Regions from separate parts of the Paenibacillus sp. FSL L8-0638 genome, predicted to be linked through region 3. Evidence: riboswitches for the same ligand, from Rfam matches in the RefSeq annotation. Region 3 holds a riboswitch; each other region holds the start of a gene.

Region 1 (6,639 bases), 1.9 Mb from region 3:
TCAAACGGTCTAATGCTCTGTCCGCCAGCGTGGTAAGACCCAATCGCTCCAGCACGCGATCCGTGATCGCCTCCACCTCAACACCCTTTTCCCTGCCTAGCCAGTCCTGATGGGGAAAACGTCCCATTTCTACGACTTCCCTGACGGTGTATCCCACTGGAGGAAGCCCTTCCTGTTGGAGTACGGCTATGAGTCGGGAAAGCTCTTTTCTGCTGTAGCTACCGACCTTTTTGCCGTAGATATGAACGTTTCCCGAAGTTGGCTGATCTACACCGGAAAGCAAATGCAGCAAGGTCGATTTTCCACTGCCGTTCGGACCAATAATCCCCCACCAAGTTCCTTCGTCGACGCTCCAGCTTATATTTTTTAAAGCATGGAACTCTCCATAGGCACGTGTCAGACCCACTACCTCTAATGCCCGATCACGCACCTTCTGTGATTCACTTTGTTCTGTCACAGCAGTCCCCCCCTGCGCAGCTTCTTGTTCCGGTACAGGAGATATGCGAAGAACGGTGCCCCAACAAAGGCCGTCATCACGCCCAGAGGAATTTCCGTGGGGGCTAACAACGTGCGAGCCGCCGTATCAGCCCAAGCCATAAAAATAGCTCCACCGAGCGCAGATAATGGAACAATCATACGGTAATCAGGACCTGTCACCAGACGAATGATATGCGGTACAACGAGTCCCACAAAGCCAATCACACCACATACCGAGACAGCGGCTGCTGTCAGCAGCGTGGAAATAATCAGAACAGATAGCTTCGTCGCATCTACATGAACTCCCATGTGCGCCGCCTGACGTTCACCCAAAGCCAAAATATTCAGCACACGTGCCCGGTTCCATAGAAATACCAGCCCTATGACCACATAAGGTAAAAGGATTCCTGTATATGACCAACCGCGCAGACTAAGACTTCCCATCGTCCAGTACAATATTTCATTGACCGTCTCCTTCGACATGGCTGTCAGAAAGGAAACAACCGCTCCCAGAAAGGATTGCATCACCACACCCGACAAAATGAGACTTTGTGTCGGAATTTTCCCACCTTCCCGTGCCAACGTCAGCACCATCCACAGCGTAAGCATTCCGGTCGTAAATGCCACTAGCGGCAGCGTCCATACACCAACAAATGAAAATTGAAGGCCCCAATAAATCAGTACTGCCGCTCCTACCGAAGCCCCCGAGGATACCCCCAGTGTATACGGATCAGCCAAAGGATTACGCAGCACACCCTGAAATCCGGCTCCCGCCAGCGCCAGCGCTGCTCCTACCAACATTCCCAGTAACACTCGTGGCAATCTGACCTTCAAAATAATCTGCTCTGAGGATGTATTCCAATCCGGTGTAAACGTATCGCCTAACCACGGAAGGTGGTTAACCAGAATGCCTGTGATCTGGCTGACCGGAAGCTTGGCCGAGCCGATGCCAAGACAGAGCAGCAGCGTCAGCAACAGTAGGACAAGACCTGTCCCTCCAAAGCCGATCAGTTTACGGTTCATTTGAAAATTTCAGGATACACGCCCTTGGCCACTTCCTTGAGACCTTCCGTTACGCGTGGACCCGGACGACTGATCAAATTATCATCCACGGCAAATACCCGGTTGTGGCGAACAGCCGATATTTGATCCCATCCACTGCGAGCTTTAATAATTTCGCCGAGCGTTTGACCAGTTTTGTCGTCCTTGACACTTTTGCTGTACAAAATCACGTCAGGGTTCGCAGCAATAATATTTTCTTCACTAATTTGGTACCACCCCTTCTGCGTGGCACCTACATTTTCACCGCCCGCCAACGTAATCAGCTCGTCCATAAACTCGCCTTTACCAACTGTCCAGCCTGGTGAAAACTCGACGTATACCCGCAGCTTCTGCCCTTTACCGATATTTTTAATTCCTTCTTTTACTTCTGCTACATCTGCTCTCATCTTGTCAGTCACCGCTCTTGCTTCTCTCTGATGATCGGTGATTTTCCCATACAATTCGATGTTAGCCATGACATCTTCCACTGTCTTCGGTTCCGTTTTAAAAATCATAATTCCCATGTCGCGCAGCTTGGTCGTAGCCTGTTCACTAAGTGATATCCCTGCAAAAACGACTTCCGGGTTCGCAGCAATGATCGCCTCTTCGTTTGGTTTCATAATACCGCCCACTTTAGGCTTTTTCGTAGCTGCTTCCGGGTAATCAGAGTAGTCGGAGACGCCGACAATTTCCTTATCCAGCCCGATGGCGAACAATGCCTCGGTTTCTGCCGGGGAGACGGAAACGATTTTATCCGGCGCTTTTTTGAATGTAAATTCCTGTCCTGTTGCATCTTTAACTGTGAGCGGGTAAACCGTTTTGCCCGGAGGCTCTTGTGCGTTTACTGCCTGTCCCGACTGCTGTGAAGAAGCCTGACCCTCTTTATTTTCAGCATTTTTTCCATTCGCCCCACATGCACTCAGCACAACCGCCAAAATCAGAGCCAATAAACCTGTTGTCCAAACCTTTATTTTTTTTCCTGCCATGATTTGCACCCCTTCATAAAAAAATCGTTAAGAGCGTTACTTGAGCATCATCAGATATCTTCTAAATCCAGCCTTCTTTTCCTATCAAAAAAACCCCGCATCCTCATATCAGGACACAGGGGTCACGTTAGCGCAGATCGTGCGCAGGCGGCAGCTTCTTTCCGCACGGACAGTCACTGCGAACACGTCATCCTTTCCTCGAAGGATTATGGTGACAGGCGGACGGGCAGGTATCCTGACTTATGGTAAGATGCATGTCCTGAAATTCCTTCATATGCTTAGTAGCACATAAAGCAGGACTAACCGGCATGTTTCCATTTACAGTGGCGGGACCGCGCCGGACTTACACCGACTTCCCTTTTAACAGCGCAGGCAAGGGAAACCATAGTTTCATCACACTGCGCCGACCTCGTCTGCTGGATATTTGATGTAGTGGTAGTCAAGCCGTTCTTTTACTTGATGATTATAGGTTAAAAAGAGGCTGCTTACAACCCAAACAGCCTCTTTATCCGCTGGTGTCTAGCCTAATGAGGAAGCATTTCTGCTGTGTAACTGTACGGTCCTGCCAACCTCAATTGCATCCTAAATGCTTTTCCCGGCTTCGGGTTCAAACTCCAAAAATCATGGCCCGGTATCAGCATGCAAGCCAACTGGCGAATTACGCCACCATGCGTAACAACCAAAACAGAGGGCGGCGCAGCAGTCAAATCCATGGGTTGAACTTCCATAGCAACACGCCATTCATACAGAGAGTCAAGAAATTTGCGCAGACGATTTACAAAATCTGTCCAAGACTCTCCTCCAGGTGGGGTGATCCGTTGCGGCTCATCAATCCAAGCTCGATACAACGACACATCCTTGAGCATGTCATACGTTTTTCCATCCCACTCGCCAAAATGAAGCTCTCGCAGACATGGTTCCATCATAGGAGGCATAGTAGATAGGGAACGTCCAGACGTCAACTCTGATTCCGGCACAATGATCTGCAAGGTCTGGCGACATCGCATTAAGTCGCTGCAATAGATTCGAGCAAAGGAGTGCCCTTGCAATTTTTCCTGCAAAGGCTTTAATTCCTGCTCTGCTCCCGGTAGCAAACCTAAGTCGGAGTGTCCCAGATATCGACGTTCCTTGTTCCATAAGGTTGTGCCGTGACGAACTAACACGAGTTCCATGTCCCAATGCAGATCTTCTTTAGCATCATACGGCACCTTATCCTCCTGTGAGTTCGGACTTTGTGCGTATTCTACTGTCCTTTTTGCTGCTATATCTTGTTTCAAGATCATGTCACTTCCTGCTCGATCATTATTCAGTGTGTCACTCCTCACCCTCACCGCACCCATCCCAAGGCAAAACAACCTGCGGCTCCTAACAAACACAATCCCACAAACATACTGGACACGGCGAACATCAGCTGGATTGTATGCCGTATATCTTTCGACTCTAGCGGTCGTATCCAATCGCCCATGTATGCACGAAAGGAGCGTACGCCATGATACACATTATAGCCTCCAAGACGAATCCCCAGTGCACCAGCAACAGCCGATTCCGGGTAGCCACTGTTCGGGCTTGGGTGCAGACGAGCGTCTCGCTTGACTGTGCGCCAGCTTCTTGCAGCATTTCGCTTGTACATCCACGCCGCTACCACAAGCATTGCCGCTGTTAGGCGTGCCGGAATGTAGTTAGCCACATCATCCAGACGTGCTGAAGCCCAGCCTAAATGCAGATACTTTTCATTTTTGTAGCCAACCATGGAATCGAGCGTATTCACAGCACGATAAGCCAGCGCCAAGGGTGCTCCCCCGATCAAGGCATAAAAAAGCGGGGAAATAATCGCGTCCACGATATTTTCAGCGACCGTTTCAACCGTACCGCGTACAATCTCAGGCTCATCAAGTTGCTGCGTATCCCGCCCGACTATCATGCCCAGCTCCCGCCGTGCCACAGCCAGGTCATCCGCCTGCAACGCTCGGTAGACTGCCATTCCTGCATCCTTTAGTCCTTTGGAAGCAATCGTGGTCGCAATCAGCACCATTTCTGCGCCGACAGATAACCACGGATGAATCCAGGCAAGCAAGTGCAACAGCGCCCAGGCGAGCGCAAAGGAGCCTCCCGCCACAATGAGTGGAAGCAGTATACCCGCACGTTTCAGCCCTCGGTCACTTCGTACCTGGCGGCGAATCACTTTTTCCAATGCTGAAATGGCATGTCCCATACCGATGACTGGATGCGGCAACCACCTCGGGTCACCAATCAGCCTGTCCAAAAGATAGGCTGCCATGATGATCAAGCTAACTGTCACGCCGCTGTTCCTCCTCCAGCACTTTACCCAATACAGATAGCAGCCTATCGTTGGCTTCTGCATCCCTCACTGCAATCCGAAAATGGCTCGTCGTCAGTCCCGGATACATAGCACAGCTACGTATAAGAATTCCGCGTTGTCCAAGCGCCTGCTGAATAGCCGATGCACTCCACGTACCCGGCGCCCTTGCCAGCACGTAATTGGCTTCACCGGGAACGACACCGCAGCCCCATTCCGCCAAGGCGGTCAACAGACGGTTGCGCTCCGCAGCAATCAGCTCCTGTGTTCTGCGCTCATATGCTTGCCCACTTTTCAGACACGCCTCCCCAGCCAGCAACGCCAATCCATTCACACTCCAGGTCACCTGTTTGGCCGTCATTCGCCGGATATAGTCCGGATGAGAAATCGCATAGCCCAATCGCAAGCCAGGAATGGCATAAAATTTGGTCATTGACCGGATCAAAATCACATGAGGATAGCGATCCAGCACAGGCAGCAGTGAGATTCGCCGTTCCAGCGGAATAAAATCAATGAATGCTTCATCCACCACCAGCACGGTCCCCGTTGTGCCAGCCGCCTCTGCCAGCTCGCACAGCTCCTGCTCACCATATTGCACACCGTTTGGATTATTCGGCTGCCCAAGGAACAAAACATCTACCTGCTCCATGAGCTGAAGAATGTCCTTCACGTCCGCCTTCCATTGAAGCGAGGCTTTCCCGTACACCCGGTTGACCTCGGCTCCGAATTTGCCAGCCAGCTCGGCATATTCCGAAAAACACGGCTCTACTGTACCCACACGCTTAGGAGCCAGTCCCAATAACAAGAGCGCCATGCTCTCAGCCGCTCCGTTTCCGATACTTAACGACTCCGGTGGAACATGCAGTCGCCGTGCGAGCATATTTTTAAAATTCCGATGCCCAGGGTCTGGATAGCGAATCACAGTGTCAAATGAATGTTGCAGCGCCTCAAGCACCTCCGGCGGTGGACCAAGCGGATTAATATTTGCACTAAAATCTACAAAATCAGCAGCAGTCCCGCCAAATGTCGCCGCAGCTGTTTCCCTGTCCCCGCCATGACCGTAAACCTCTATCATTGCCTCTCATCCTTTCCGCCCGTTTCCAATCATTTAGCTCCATTATGAGGCTGCTTTTTGCGTCCCGTCAATGCAAATGAGCTTTTGTACATGGCTCACTTGGGTTACAATAGAAGGAGGCACACATAAAATTACACAGTTTATATACGGAGGAATGGACATGCTGTTCATCGACAACCAGGGGATACACGATCCAGCCATTAATCTTGCTATTGAGGAATACGCGCTCAAGCATCTACCGCTGGACGACAGCTATTTGCTGTTTTACATTAATCAGCCTTCTATTATTATAGGCAAGCATCAAAATACCATTGAAGAAATCAACGCCGAGTTTGTCAGAGATAACAATATTCAAGTCGTTCGTCGCCTGTCCGGCGGCGGTGCTGTATATCATGACCTCGGTAATTTAAATTTCAGTTTTATTACCAAGGATAACGGGGAGTCCTTTCATAATTTCCTCAAATTTACGCAACCTGTGATTGATGCTCTGCGCCAAATGGGAGTAGAAGCTGAAATGACAGGCCGCAACGATCTGCAGGTCGGAGAACGTAAAATTTCAGGAAACGCCCAATTTGCCACACGCGGACGTATGTTCAGCCACGGTACATTGATGTTTAACCTGAATCTGGACAATGTGGCTGCATCACTGCATGCCAATCCCGAAAAATTCAAATCCAAAAGCACTAAATCTGTCCGCAGTCGCGTAGCTAACATCAGCGAACTGATGGACCGTGAGATGACCA
Region 2 (6,639 bases), 200 kb from region 3:
GTATGCTCAGGATCTGCAAACCCTACCTTGCAGAGCAGAGAGCGCAAATAGGCCTCCCGCACTGGAGTAGCGCCTCCTCTGGCTATTTCAGAGGCACGGCTCAGCACCTGCCGCATCCGTGACAGCACGCTCAGTGGATGGACTTGCTGTGATGCAGTGTGGGATGGGGTAGCATCAGCGTGCCCCGGCTCCATCTGGTCGTGCGGCATCCAACGCCGCCCGTGCAGTCTAAGCGTGTCCATCAGCTGGGCGCGGACAGTCCGGATCGGATTCAACCCGCTCAGCGATTGTTGAATCAGCAGGGCAATATCCTCTCGGCGCAGCCTTTGCCAGCGCCGTTCCTGGAACGGGAGAATGTCTTCCCCGTTATAGTAGATACGCCCATGCGTAACACCGATACCTGGCTCCAGCATGCCTGCGATTGCGTGTGCGGTCAGGCTCTTGCCGCATCCGCTCGGTCCGGTCAGGGCCACAATCTCCCCTGAATATATGGAAAAGCTCACATCACGCAGCAGTGGTTTGCTCCCACTTCTGCTTGCTCCTACGCCTGTGCGGCAGATTTCCAAATGTTCCACGTGTAACAACGGTTTTCGACCTGCCACTTGTTCTATCGTATCCTTGCCCCCAAGGGCTGTTTGATCCTCCACTATTTGGCCGCCTCCTTTTCCGAAAAGCGGTCGCCCAAAAGCTGGCAGGCAAGTACGAATAGCATAATCGCCAAGCCCGGGAAAATCATGACGTGCGGAGCCACCTGAAAATATGAGGTGGCATCATGCAGCATCACGCCCCACTCTGGCTTGGGCGGCTGTACACCTAGTCCAAGAAAGGACAGCCCAGCGATCATCAGCACCACGCGTCCGATATCCCATACCGCATAAACCAACAACTGCGGCAACGCTTGTGGCAATACATAACGGCTCAGTATACGAACGTGTGAATTGCCGGATAAACGGGCATACCGAACGTAGTCCTCCTGACAAGCTTTTTGAACCAGACTACGGATATATCGGACATAGCCCGCCCACCGTACCGCAATAATGGCAAGGGTCATGTTAACAAAACCCGGACCCAAAATACCGACAATTGCCACTGTTAAAATAATATCAGGAAAAGCCAATACGCCGTCGATTCCCCGCATGACCAGCTGGTCCACGCGTCCGCGCACATAACCAATAAGCAACCCTATAGGCAGACTGAAGCACAGCGTAGCTACAGTAATTGCACATGCGATTAGCACGCTCGTCCGAATCCCGTAAATTAGCCGTGATAGCACATCCCGGCCCAGATGATCCGTACCGAAAGGATATTTCCGGCTGGGTGGTGCCAGACGGTTCAAAAGGTCCACTTGGAGAGGATCATGAGGAGCGACCCATGGAGCCAATAACCCAAGCAGCACGATCAGACCAAACAGTACGCCTCCTGCCAGCAAGCTCCCTTGAAAGGAAAGCCGCATCTTTTTCATTTTCAGCTTCCCCCTTAACGCAAACGCAGCCTCGGATCTATCGCCGTCTGGACCACATCCACCAAACACTGAACTCCTACAATTAAAAATACGGCAAAAATAACATACCCCTGAATCACCGGATAATCTCGCTGTGTAATCGCATCTATAAAATACTTGCCCAACCCCGGCCATGAAAAAATGGTCTCTACAATCACATTACCTGCCAGCATAAATGATAGATTGGTACCTAGCAGTGTAATTATAGGCAGAACCGCATGCCTAAATATCTCAAAAAACAGGATATGCAAACGGGAAAAGCCTCGAGCCTTCGCTGCTTTCACAAAATTCCGGTCACCCAGCTCCAGCATTTGAGCGCGCAGTACGCGTGCTTGCACAGCTCCTAAACCTGCGCCAAGAGTCAGCGCTGGGAGCACTAGATGTGTCCAGTCCTCCCTTCCCATGGATGGGAGCCAGCCCAAGCGAACGGAGAATAGATAGATCAACAGAAAACCAAACCAAAAAGAGGGGATCGACGATCCCAGCAGGGCGAACAGCCTGCCCAGACGATCCAGTGGGCCGCTGATTTTTAGCGAGGCAGCCAGCCCCAGCCCCAGCGTAAACACCGTCATGACGGCGAAGCCCGCAGCAGCTAGCTCCACAGTAGCAGGAAGTCTGTTCCACAGTTCGGCTAGCACCGACTCCTTGGATACATACGAAGTGCCCCAATGCCCTGTGAACACATCCCGCAGCCAGTTCACATATTGAATATGAAGCGGTTCGTTTAAGCCCAGTTCCTTTCGTAGCGTCGTCAACGCCTCCTCAGAGGCAGGGATATTATGCGCGGTGAGCAAAATGGTAGCAGGGTCTCCAGGGGCCAGCCGCATCAGTACAAAAGTCAGCGTGGATACAACGAATACAATAATGAGCAGCTGCGCCACACGTTCCAGTATAAAACGAATCATAGGATACGCAGCTCGTTATTCCGCAATATCGGATTGCGCTGTAATGTAGTAATACTCGATCGGATGGGGTGTAAAACCCTCCACCCCTTTTTTCACACCAAACACATTATCAGGATGCACAATGAACGACTGTGGCAAATCCGTATTGATGATATCCAGCGCTTGTAGTGTCACAGCATTACGCTGCGCTGTATCCTTCGCCAGCTTCAAGCTGTTCAGAATACTCTCTAGCGGTTTGAAACTATAACGGCTTACATTGGCTTCGCTTTTCGAAGAATAAAACATGTCCATAAAATATTGCGGCTCTCCTGTATGAGCAGTAAGCATACTGTACATAGCAAAATCCCAATCGTTTTTGGTCAACGCCTCGTCGATATTTTCCACCTTGCGAATCTTGACCTGGATTCCCTCTTTCAGCAATTGGCTTTGGATGACCTCAGCCATAACAGAGAGCTCCGGACGCTGAGGGAAAGTCAGCAGCGTAACCTCGAACGGCTTGCCTTGCTTAGTCCATGTCCCTTGGGCGTCCTTCTGCCAGCCATCCTTCGTCAACAGTTGCTCTGCCGTTCCGTCCAGCGCTTTGCGCTCAACTTTACCGAAGGGAAGAATGCTCGGGAACGGACTGCTTGCCTCCGTACCGAAGCCCCTCATGACGGCGCTCACAATCGATGCGCGTGGAATCAGGCTGTCCACCACCTTACGGTTCGCCGCATCCTTGAATACTGGCGATTCCATATTGTACACGATCATATGGGTGCGCAAGGACGGAGCTGACAGCACTTGCAGCTTGTCGTTCTTTTTCAGTACCTCTGCGTTATCAACCGGAATATCCGTCGCTACGTCCACCTCACCGGATTGCAGTGCCATCAGGCGCGAATTCCCGTCCGTAATGAACTTCATCGTCGCTTCAGCCAATCGTGCCTTCTCGCCCCAGTATCCGTCATAACGCTCTACGACCAAGGATTGGTCCTTGTTGAACGCTTTGATTTTAAAGGCGCCTGTCATCGCTGGGTAACCCTGCTCATCTTTCATCGATGCCACATCCAGTACAATCGTCGATGGATCAGCTAGATTAGACACCAATGCCGCATTCGGCTGGTTTGTCGTGATCTTCAAGGCCAGCGGGCCGCTTACATCAATGGACTTCACATTCAGTAAATCCTTCGCCAGATGGCTTTTCTCAATAGAGCGTAACAAAGACGCTTTTACACTTGCTGCATCCATACTTTTTCCATCATGAAAAGTGACTTTATCCTGCAAGCTGAACGTCCAAACTGTAGGGCTATCCTGCTTCCACTCCTTTGCCAGCCAAGCCACAGGCTCCAGCTTTTCATTCAAACGTACCAGTGTCTCACCTGCACCGGATCGCATCACATCCCAGCTATTATCTCCATGCGGGTCAACGCCTGACGGTTTCCATGTATACGCCATTACCAGCTTTTTATCTGTCGCTGTTTGTTGTGCTGACGCGTTCTCACCCTTGCCGGAGCTATCCGACGTCTTATTGCTGGCACATCCCGAAAGAGCCATAACTGCCAGCAGCAGCATCACCCCTGTACATATGAACCATGAACGCCTACTACGACTGCTTATCATTTCATGAGCCCTCCTCTATCTTGTAAAATCGCATAAACCTAACGCAAAACGCGAAAAAAGCATTCCGAACCACTTGATCAGCAGTCAGAAATGCCTTCAATATAAAATGTCAGAACTCACCTCGAAGCCAACTCCAAAAACATAGAAGGGATCAGATCGGTTTCAGACATTCCGTATGCAGCACGCCTAACCACCTCCCCAGCATTCCGTGGGTCTGACAGTGATGTCAAAACAGGCAGGTCTCCTGACTCCAGGCGTATCTTTCAGGCCTTCCCGGTTCTTCACAATTCCAGTGGCTGTTCTGAAAGCTCCAGCAGTATCCTGCTGATGCCTGTATACAGTGGCGGGCCCGTGTCGGAATCAACCGAACTTCCCTTTTAAGTGAACATGCTCAACAACTATGTACATCGTCTCTACGAAACCCCATACATAGAGTTGTCCGGCTCACACCTGTTTTCTTCCTTTATTTCTTTTCATTACGATCTTATTTTGTTGTCACAGGCTTGTCAATAAAGGCTGCACAATAATTTAAATTTGAACGATAAGGTAGAAACAAGACCTAACCTCCAATTGCGTGCACGCAATTGAAGTGTTAAAATTAGGTATAGAGTAAACCACCGTGTCCGTATACTAAAAAGAGTCTTCGCCGCGCCAACGGCAAAGACTCTTAGGACTTGAAAGGCTGTGGATCACCACCACGGCGCGCTGCATAACTAAATGTCAATGCAAACGAAACCCACCGTTAGGGGCCAACCTAATTACGCGGTGGGTTTTCGCTTGTTCCGAAATTTTCGACGTAGCCAGCGATAAAGTTTACGAATACTAAACACCAGGCTTAGTAACGTAACCATCCAACGCAACACATCGTAGCACGATACAAGGTTGACCATCGGCTTCACCCCCTTTCGGGAAGCTGCACCGTGGTCCGAAAACATCCACCACTATTCAAAATCCATAAGGTAAATTATACCATGATATCGCCCACTGCTCTAGCAAATTCTTCTAGTAAGTAAACTGGAAAACGCGCCAAATTGGAGCTACCCATTTCATCCCGCAGTTTATCTATATATCCCCAGACAACAAGGGGATCTACTATCTGGATAACCCCATGCCAAACAGCCGGAAAAGAGGCATACGTCCTCTCTCCGGCTATCTTTATTTATTTCTAATCATCAAACCTTCTGTGGAACCTCCTGAACCGTCACGCTTTTGACCGATTCCCCTTGTTTTCTCGTCAAAACGATATTCAAGACAATCGCTGTAATCGAACCAGATACGATGCCGTTTTGCAACAGCATTTTGGCAAAGCTCGGCAGCTGGTCGAACATTTGTGGCAGAACGGCAGAACCTAGGCCCACAGCAATACTGCATGCTGCGATCAGCAGATTGCTTTCCTTTCGCAGATCCACTTCTGACAAAATAGACATGCCTGATGCAGCGACCGAGCCGAACATGACGATCATCGCCCCGCCCAGCACAGCGTTAGGAATCACTGTCGTTAAAGCAGCCAGCTTAGGTAGCAAACCGAGAACAACCATGATACCGCCCGCAGCAAAAATAACGTTCCGCGATTTGACGCGTGTGAGCGAGATCAGACCCACATTTTGCGAGAAGGCTGTATAAGGAAACGCGTTAAAAATACCCCCAAGCATAATCGCAAGTCCTTCCGAACGAAGTCCATTGACGATCTGCTTTTGCTCTACCTTTTGATCAATCGCCTTGCCTACTGCCAGATAAACACCCGTAGACTCGACCATGCTGACAATATTGACAATAATCATCGTACATACCGCCATAATGCTAAACTCTGGCTTACCAAAATAAAACGGCTGCGCAACACTCACCCATGACGCATCTGCCACGGGAGCAAAATGCACCATTCCCATCGCATAAGCAACCACCGTGCCTGCAAACAGACCGATGAGCACGGAAATCGAGCGCATAAAGCCCTTTGCTAACCGATTCACAAGCAGAATAACCAATAATGTAACCAGCGCCAGCAGCAAATTACGCGGCTGTCCAAAATCCGCGCTGCCCTGGCCACCTGCTACATTGTTCATCGCCACCGGAATAAGGGATAGACCGATAATTGTAACGACCGAACCCGTAACGACCGTCGGGAAAAAGCGTAGCAGCTTGCCATACAGCGGTGCCGCAAGCACCACGAATATACCAGACAAAATAATGGCACCGTACGCTGTCGCCAAATTTGAGGTCGAAGCAATCGCGATGATAGGCCCTACTGCCGTAAACGTACAGCCTAAAATGACAGGCAGTCTACTACCGAAAAAGCGTGTGCCCATAATTTGTAATAACGTAGCAATCCCGCAAGTGAACAGATCGGCAGCCACCAAATAAGCCATCTGGGCTGGAGTTAGGTGCAATGCTCCCCCTACAATTAGAGGTACAGCAATGGCTCCAGCGTACATCGCCATGACATGCTGGAAGCCCAGTGCGAATAACTTTTGTTTACTTAACATCCCACATTCTCCTTAACAGGAGCAATTACCGCGCCAGCTTCCTCTATAAAATGGACCTCGCCTGGTGCCATGGAAGCGATACGCGCAAGAGAACGTACGGCGATGCCTCTTTGCTCCAACAGTCCACGGCCTTCCTGGAAGCTCTTCTCAATCACAC
Region 3 (6,639 bases):
AGAAACTGTTTTCTATTCATCGGTATTTCCTTCCTCCAGTAGGCTTGCGACATTATGGACAAAATCATTCCATTCCCGCGTAAGTATTCTTGTATAATGACTGCCAGTATCGGTCAGCCGATAATATTTGCGAGGAGGCCCCTCGGTCGATTCCTGTAAATACGTTGTGCAGTATCCTTCTGATACCAGACGGCGAAGCAGTGGATATAGGGCTCCCTCGGCTACTTCAATATGACGGGAGACGGCTTGCGCCAACTCGTAGCCATAACGGTCTTTGCGTCCAATTAGAACTAGAACGCACAGTTCCAGTACCCCTTTTTTGAATTGGATGTTCACATTCACGAGCGGTGCTCCCTTCCTGGATGTTATCAATAATTCATAGGTGTCGTTCGGAATAAGGGAAAGAAACGTGTGTTTGTGCATAATTTGTCACGGGTACTAATTATAGAACAGTAGTCAGGTATAATTTAACATCATGTACTGATTAATGCAAGGTACTAAATTTTTAATAATAAAATATTTGTGTCAAAATGGACAGATTTCCTTCCTTGGAGGCTTTATTGAGTAGCGAATGTTGTAGAAAAAAGTATTTTTATTTGGAAATTCATCGAAATATGGCTGGAAGCACAGATAGGATGCCGCTTTAATTTCATTCATTAAAATGATAGATTGTAAAGTATTCAACAGGGTTAAAAATTACTTTTTATGAAGAGGTGGATAAAGAATGGACTGGAAACATTGGTATATGGAACTGGAACAGGATGATGAGTCTTGGGATGTATCTGAGGAGATTGTTCTGCGTGGTGTAGTGCAACTTGATTTTTGCGGGCAGCCCTCGGAAGTAGAAGTCGAATTTATCGTGGGAGCCGATTCCGAAGAACAGGCACAGACTATAGAAGAACCTACACTGTTGCAAAAAAAGACATGGGAGCAGTATATGGAATATTCATCAGCTATTCATCCTCAAGTGTTGGAATCCATACACCATCATTATGCTGGCATCGTGGAAAAGTATCGGAATGCTTACAGTACATGGGGAGAGGACCCGGATGAATATGCGCCTTATGTGGAGCGGCCGGAACAATTGTTGAATCGAATACAGCTTATGTCTATATTGATTTCCGACTCATCGGCAAAGGATGAACTGTATTTGAATTTTAGTTGTTCCTGGGATCGAGAACATGGCTTAGGCGTACATATGAAGCAGATGAAAATGGAGCATATTCAAGGCGCTTATACATTATATGACCTAGAATAAATCCCCTTCCCGGGCTTTTAGCAGAAAGGACCGGAAAGGGGAACAGAATATGTTGAAAATGAAGGCGTGATTCGAAACGATAAAAAATTAGTTGGATACAGCCAATGCAGCCCGGGCTGCTTGAGCCGCTTGTACCATTTGTCGCAAGGCGGCGACAGATTCCTCTTTGGTGCGGGTTTTCAGACCACAATCCGGATTAACCCAGAACAAATCTGATGGCAGTACGCGCAGGGCACGCTGGATCATGCTTAGCATTTCAGATACATCGGGGATGCGCGGACTGTGGATATCGTACACGCCCAGACCGATGCCTTTGTCGTATACCTGATCTTCAAAGCTGACAATCAGTTCTCCGTGGCTTCGCGAAGTTTCAATAGATATAACGTCGGCATCCATGTCGGAGATGGACTGAATCATATGCTGAAATTCGGAATAGCACATATGCGTATGGATTTGGGTCGCAGGTTCAACGGTGGCCGTGGTCACAAGGAAGGCTTGAACTGCCCAATCCAGATAGGCTTGCTGTTGTTCTTCTTTCAGCGGAAGCCCTTCACGAATTGCGGGTTCATCGACCTGAATCATGCTGATGCCCGCTTGTTCCAGTGCCTCTACCTCTGCCCGTAATGCCAGAGCCAATTGTAAAGCAACTTGGCTACGCGGAATATCATTGCGTTCAAAAGACCAGTTCAAAATGGTCACAGGGCCTGTAAGCATTCCCTTAACAGGCTTGGAAGTTAACGATTGAGCGAATGCCGTTTCTTCCACAGTCATGGGCTGATCGAAGGAGACGTCTCCGTATATAATCGGCGGTTTGACACAGCGGGAGCCGTAGGACTGCACCCATCCGTTTTGTGTAAAAGCAAAACCGTTCAGCTTTTCGCCAAAAAATTCAACCATATCGGTCCGCTCAAATTCCCCGTGTACAAGCACGTCAATGCCAATGTCCTCCTGAATATCAATCCATTCCTTGATTTGCTGTTGGATGAACGTCCGGTATTGCTCGGCAGACCATTCTCCTTTGCGATAGTGCAGGCGGGCCTTGCGGATCTCGGCGGTTTGCGGGAAGCTACCAATGGTCGTCGTAGGCAGTGGAGGCAACTTCAGCTTATTTTGCTGAATCTCACGACGCTCGGCGAAAGGAACGCTGCGTGTTAGAGGCTCCTTTGCCAGCAAGTCAGCCAGATCGTCAGCTGTTTGTACGCGTGCCGCTGAGCTGTTGAAACGGGCTACCGCATCCGCACTTTGTCCAAGCTTGGTGAGTGCGGATGGATCGTGTTTGCCAAGTGCAGCCGTCAGGACGGCGATTTCCTCAAGCTTTTCATCGGCAAAAGCCAGCGCTTGCACCAGTTCTCGATCCAGCTTGTGCTCTGCTTCCAGACTGACTGGCACATGCAGCAGACTGCATGATGGCTGTACGATAAGCTGCTCGGCAGTGGTCTGTTCTGCTAACTGACCCAGCAGGGTAGCCACAGCGTTAAGGTCGCTGCGCCATATATTGCGCCCGTCAATGATCCCAGCGCCCAGCGTTTTTCCTTTAGGGAAACCATGCTGCAATATATGCTGGAGATTTTCGCCATCATCATACACAAAATCAAGACCCAGTCCCTGTACCGGAAGTGCGGACAGACGCTCATAATGGTCCAGGCTGCCAAAGTAAGTTTGCAGCATTATATTTAAAGAGGGCGCAGCTTGGGCCAAAGCTTCATAGACTTCCTGAATAATGTCCAGATCCTCTACTGGGAATGAGGTGGTCAGGACAGGTTCATCGATTTGGACCCACTGAACACCTTCTGCTGCTAGTTCAGACAGGACACGGGTGTATAAAGGCAGGAAGGTTCTTATAATAGAAGCAAGCTCCTTGCGATCATAGCCTTTGGAAAGGGTAACGAATGAATAGGGGCCGATGAGGACCGGTTTCCCATCAATGCCTAGCTCTTGTTTTGCTTCACGATAAGCCTGTAAAGGTTTATTTTCAGTGAACACCGGGACTGCGTTTGCCAATTCAGGAACGATGTAGTGATAATTTGTATTCATCCATTTGGTCATTTCACTGGCGGTTGCTCCCTTTTGTCCACGAGCGATCCCGAAATACACGGACAGAGGAATCGGACCTGCGGGACGATGGTTGAACCGTTCGGGTACTAGACCAAACATCACAGATGTATCCAGCATGTGATCATAATAGGAGAAGTCTCCGACAGGAATGCGATCAATCCCCTTGTCACGCTGCTTGCTCAGATGCTCCAACCGTAATCTTTTCATCTCCGTTTGCAGTTCGCTTTCGCTAATACTGCCGTTCCAGAAGCGCTCCAGTGCTTTCTTCCATTCCCGGTTTTCGCCGATACGCGGATATCCCAGATTACTGCTAATTAAGCCGGACAATTCAGGCCATTCAATGACGGACATGTACTTTTCCTCCTAGTGGGTGGCTGTTTTATTTTTACGTACCAAAAAAGGCATTCTTCCCCCCAGAGTTAAAAATAAGTAGGGGAAAGAATGCCTCCGTGATTAAAAAATCAAAAATACGGCGACTGCTCTTAACACCTCCCTATCTTCCGTAGGTACTTGCGATGTTGTTAAAATAGGCAGGTCTCCTGACTTACGGATCATGACTCTCAGCATCCCTTCCCGGTCTGTGGACCAGTGGTTGTATGAACAGCTGAAAGTTCCCCGTTTACAGTGGCGGGACCGTGCCGGATTTGCACCGGCTTCCCTTTTAAGCCTGATCTGAATAGAACAGACACCTATCTCCAAGCTATGCGGTTAAGGTATGACGAATAATTATGCACTCGTATACTTGTTCACCATCATAAGTGAAACTTGCAGGATGCGCAATAGAAACTGCAATGGAATCTGTTAGGGATATGCAAAAAAAGACAAGCCTCATCCATGATGGAGACTTGTCCTAGATTAGATATAGCATTTGCCGAGTAACCTTCGCCTTAAGTCAATGAAACGGTGTAACCTGCCTGAATGCTGGCTTTTACATCTACCAAACGCTGGTTGTGGCTGCCCCGGAAGGGAAGGGTCAGGTCCTTTTGCTGTTCTACAAAGCGACCATCCACAATCACATCGCACAAAAGTGCTAGCTTTTGTCGCTCCTGATCTGTGAGTAGATCTTCATAGACAAAGCCAGTGTAAGCCCACACGGTTCGGTCGGGACAGGCCGCACGGAAGTCGCGCACAAATTGCGAGCATTCTGCTGCTGAGAAAAACGGGTCTCCCCCGCAGAGAGTCAGTCCATCCAACAACGGATTATCCATGATGTCACGAATGACTTCCTGTTGTCGTTGGGGTGTGAATGGCTCACCTGCACGGAAGCTCCACGACGCTGGATTAAAGCATCCGGGACAGGCATGACGGCAACCGCTAATGAACACGACGGTGCGCAGGCCGTATCCTTCGTTCAGAGATTCCGGAATGTAGCCACACAAATTCACTTATGTTTCACCCGATCTCGAACTTCTGCTTGTTTTGCAGCATTAAAGCGAACGGTATAATCCCCTGTCAGATATCCGGTTACCCGACGTAAGCGCTGAAAGTGTGTGTGCTCCTCATCTGTGCCACATTGGGGGCAGCTTGTCCCGATAATCCCTTCATAACCGCATTCCGTACAACGATCCACCGGATGGTTGATGGAAAAGTAGCCGATATTCTGATGCAGCGCGTATTGAACAATTTTAAGAAACGCATCCGGGTTATTCCGCGCATTACCGTCCAGTTCAATGTATGATATCGCACCAGCGTTGCATAGGTTATGGAACGGAGCTTCCAAGCTGATTTTACGAGCAGCCGGGAGCGTGTAATACACGGGAATATGAAAAGAATTCGTGTAATATTCTCGATCATTTACCTCAGGAATAATCCCGAAATCACGTTGATCCAGCAAGGTGAACTTGCCCGACAGACCTTCGGCAGGCGTAGCGAACAATGTAATATTCAAATTGTGATATTCACTCATTCGATCGCAATACACGCGCATAGAAGTGATGATTCGCTGTGCCTCGCGGTATACGAAATCATCCTCCCCGTGGTGTTTCCCGTATAGTGCCTTCATGCACTCAGCCAGTCCGATGAATCCGATCGAAAGCGTACCGTGTTTTAGTATGCTTCCCACCTTATCATCTGGCTCTAGTTGTTCTCCACCTTCCCATACCCCTTCGCGCATCATAAAGTCCGAGGCTTTGGCCGGCTGGCTGGTCTGGATTTGATAGCGATGGATTAAGCCATCCACCGCAATGCGCATAACTTCTTCTAGTCTCGCATCAAAGCGATCACGGTCAGGTGTCAGGCGTTTGCCTGTGCAAATACCATACTCAATGCCAAGCCGCACCAGATTAATGGTATTGAAGGAGAGATTTCCCTTACCACTCTGCCGATTTCTACCGAAACGGTCAGAAATGGTGCGGGTACGGCAACCCATTGTCGCTATAATGGTATCCGGGTCATCAGCACGGTAAAAAGGCAGGTTGAAGGTGGCATCCACATTCACAAAATTGGGATACATCCGTCTGCTAGAGCATTCTACCGCCCGTAAGAACAAATCATAATTGACGTCGCCTTCTGCCTGATTGATTCCCTCTTTGCATTGGAAAATATGCTGTGGAAAAATAGGAGTTTCCCCGCTACCCAAGCCGCGAATCGTGGCATCCAGCAGCGATTGAGTAACAAGCCGTCCCTCAGCAGACGTGCACATTCCGTAATTCAGTGAAGTGAATGGAATCTGTCCACCTGCGCGACTGCTCATGGTGTTTAGGTTATGAATGAGCGATTCAGCAGCCTGTCGGGTTTCCGTCTCCGTCTCTTCGCGAGCGAATGCGTATGAACGAGGGCAGACTTCTTGCAAATGGGGGTTGGCCATATGTAGTTCATCGTCAGTCAGACTGGACTCTATCTCTTCCTCGAACAGCCGAAGTCCCTTGCGCAGATGCTTGCGGAAGGACCGGGCAACGTATGGGGCAAGGTCCCAATCTATTTTATTGGCGGAGACACCTCCGAATTGGCTATTTTGCTGGGACTGGAATATGATGGCAACTAGTGCCATAGCGGACATAATCGTTTGCGGTGTGCGTACAGAGCCATTGCCTGTATTGAATCCGTCTTGTAGTAACCGGCCAAAAGGGATAAAGATACAATTCGTAGTTCCGAGTGCGTATTGGTCCAAATCGTGAACATATACATATCCGTGATCAATCGCGTTCGTCAGTTCAGGCGGAAGTACCCGCAGGCGCGCATACCATTTGGCATACTCGGACCCAAGCTTGCTCATTTTGCCGCTGAACGATTCTCCATTCAGATTTGCATTCTCCCGCAGCATGTCCAGATCTTGTGCCCCAATGACCCGCTCGCCGATGTCGTATAATTGATGTTCCTCCAGCACC

What was found. Region 3 has a riboswitch for cobalamin ahead of metE (5-methyltetrahydropteroyltriglutamate--homocysteine S-methyltransferase). Riboswitches for the same ligand answer to the same signal wherever they lie in the genome.
Region 1: it holds a riboswitch for cobalamin, as region 3 does, so the genes downstream of both, MKY35_RS06780 (cobalamin-binding protein) here and metE (5-methyltetrahydropteroyltriglutamate--homocysteine S-methyltransferase) in region 3, are expected to answer to the same signal.
Region 2: it holds a riboswitch for cobalamin, as region 3 does, so the genes downstream of both, MKY35_RS25465 (ABC transporter substrate-binding protein) here and metE (5-methyltetrahydropteroyltriglutamate--homocysteine S-methyltransferase) in region 3, are expected to answer to the same signal.

Annotation. Positions count from the first base shown of each region.
Region 1 is NZ_CP151960.1:1,514,971-1,521,609, reverse strand. It holds gene MKY35_RS06790 (ABC transporter ATP-binding protein) at 1-457, opposite strand, end outside; gene MKY35_RS06785 (iron ABC transporter permease) at 454-1,500, opposite strand; gene MKY35_RS06780 (cobalamin-binding protein) at 1,497-2,504, opposite strand; cobalamin riboswitch at 2,712-2,906, opposite strand; gene MKY35_RS06775 (histidine phosphatase family protein) at 3,029-3,781, opposite strand; gene cbiB (adenosylcobinamide-phosphate synthase CbiB) at 3,832-4,803, opposite strand; gene cobD (threonine-phosphate decarboxylase CobD) at 4,793-5,896, opposite strand; gene MKY35_RS06760 (lipoate--protein ligase) at 6,057-6,639, shown strand, end outside.
Region 2 is NZ_CP151960.1:5,705,954-5,712,592, forward strand. It holds gene MKY35_RS25450 (ATP-binding cassette domain-containing protein) at 1-647, opposite strand, end outside; gene MKY35_RS25455 (ABC transporter permease subunit) at 647-1,462, opposite strand; gene nikB (nickel ABC transporter permease) at 1,477-2,406, opposite strand; gene MKY35_RS25465 (ABC transporter substrate-binding protein) at 2,422-4,002, opposite strand; cobalamin riboswitch at 4,219-4,419, opposite strand; gene MKY35_RS25470 (nucleobase:cation symporter-2 family protein) at 5,175-6,482, opposite strand; gene MKY35_RS25475 (xanthine phosphoribosyltransferase) at 6,476-6,639, opposite strand, start outside.
Region 3 is NZ_CP151960.1:5,503,091-5,509,729, reverse strand. It holds gene MKY35_RS24570 (DUF1700 domain-containing protein) at 1-20, opposite strand, end outside; gene MKY35_RS24565 (PadR family transcriptional regulator) at 13-342, opposite strand; gene MKY35_RS24560 (hypothetical protein) at 725-1,258, shown strand; gene metE (5-methyltetrahydropteroyltriglutamate--homocysteine S-methyltransferase) at 1,346-3,664, opposite strand; cobalamin riboswitch at 3,825-4,021, opposite strand; gene nrdG (anaerobic ribonucleoside-triphosphate reductase activating protein) at 4,201-4,698, opposite strand; gene MKY35_RS24545 (anaerobic ribonucleoside triphosphate reductase) at 4,695-6,639, opposite strand, start outside.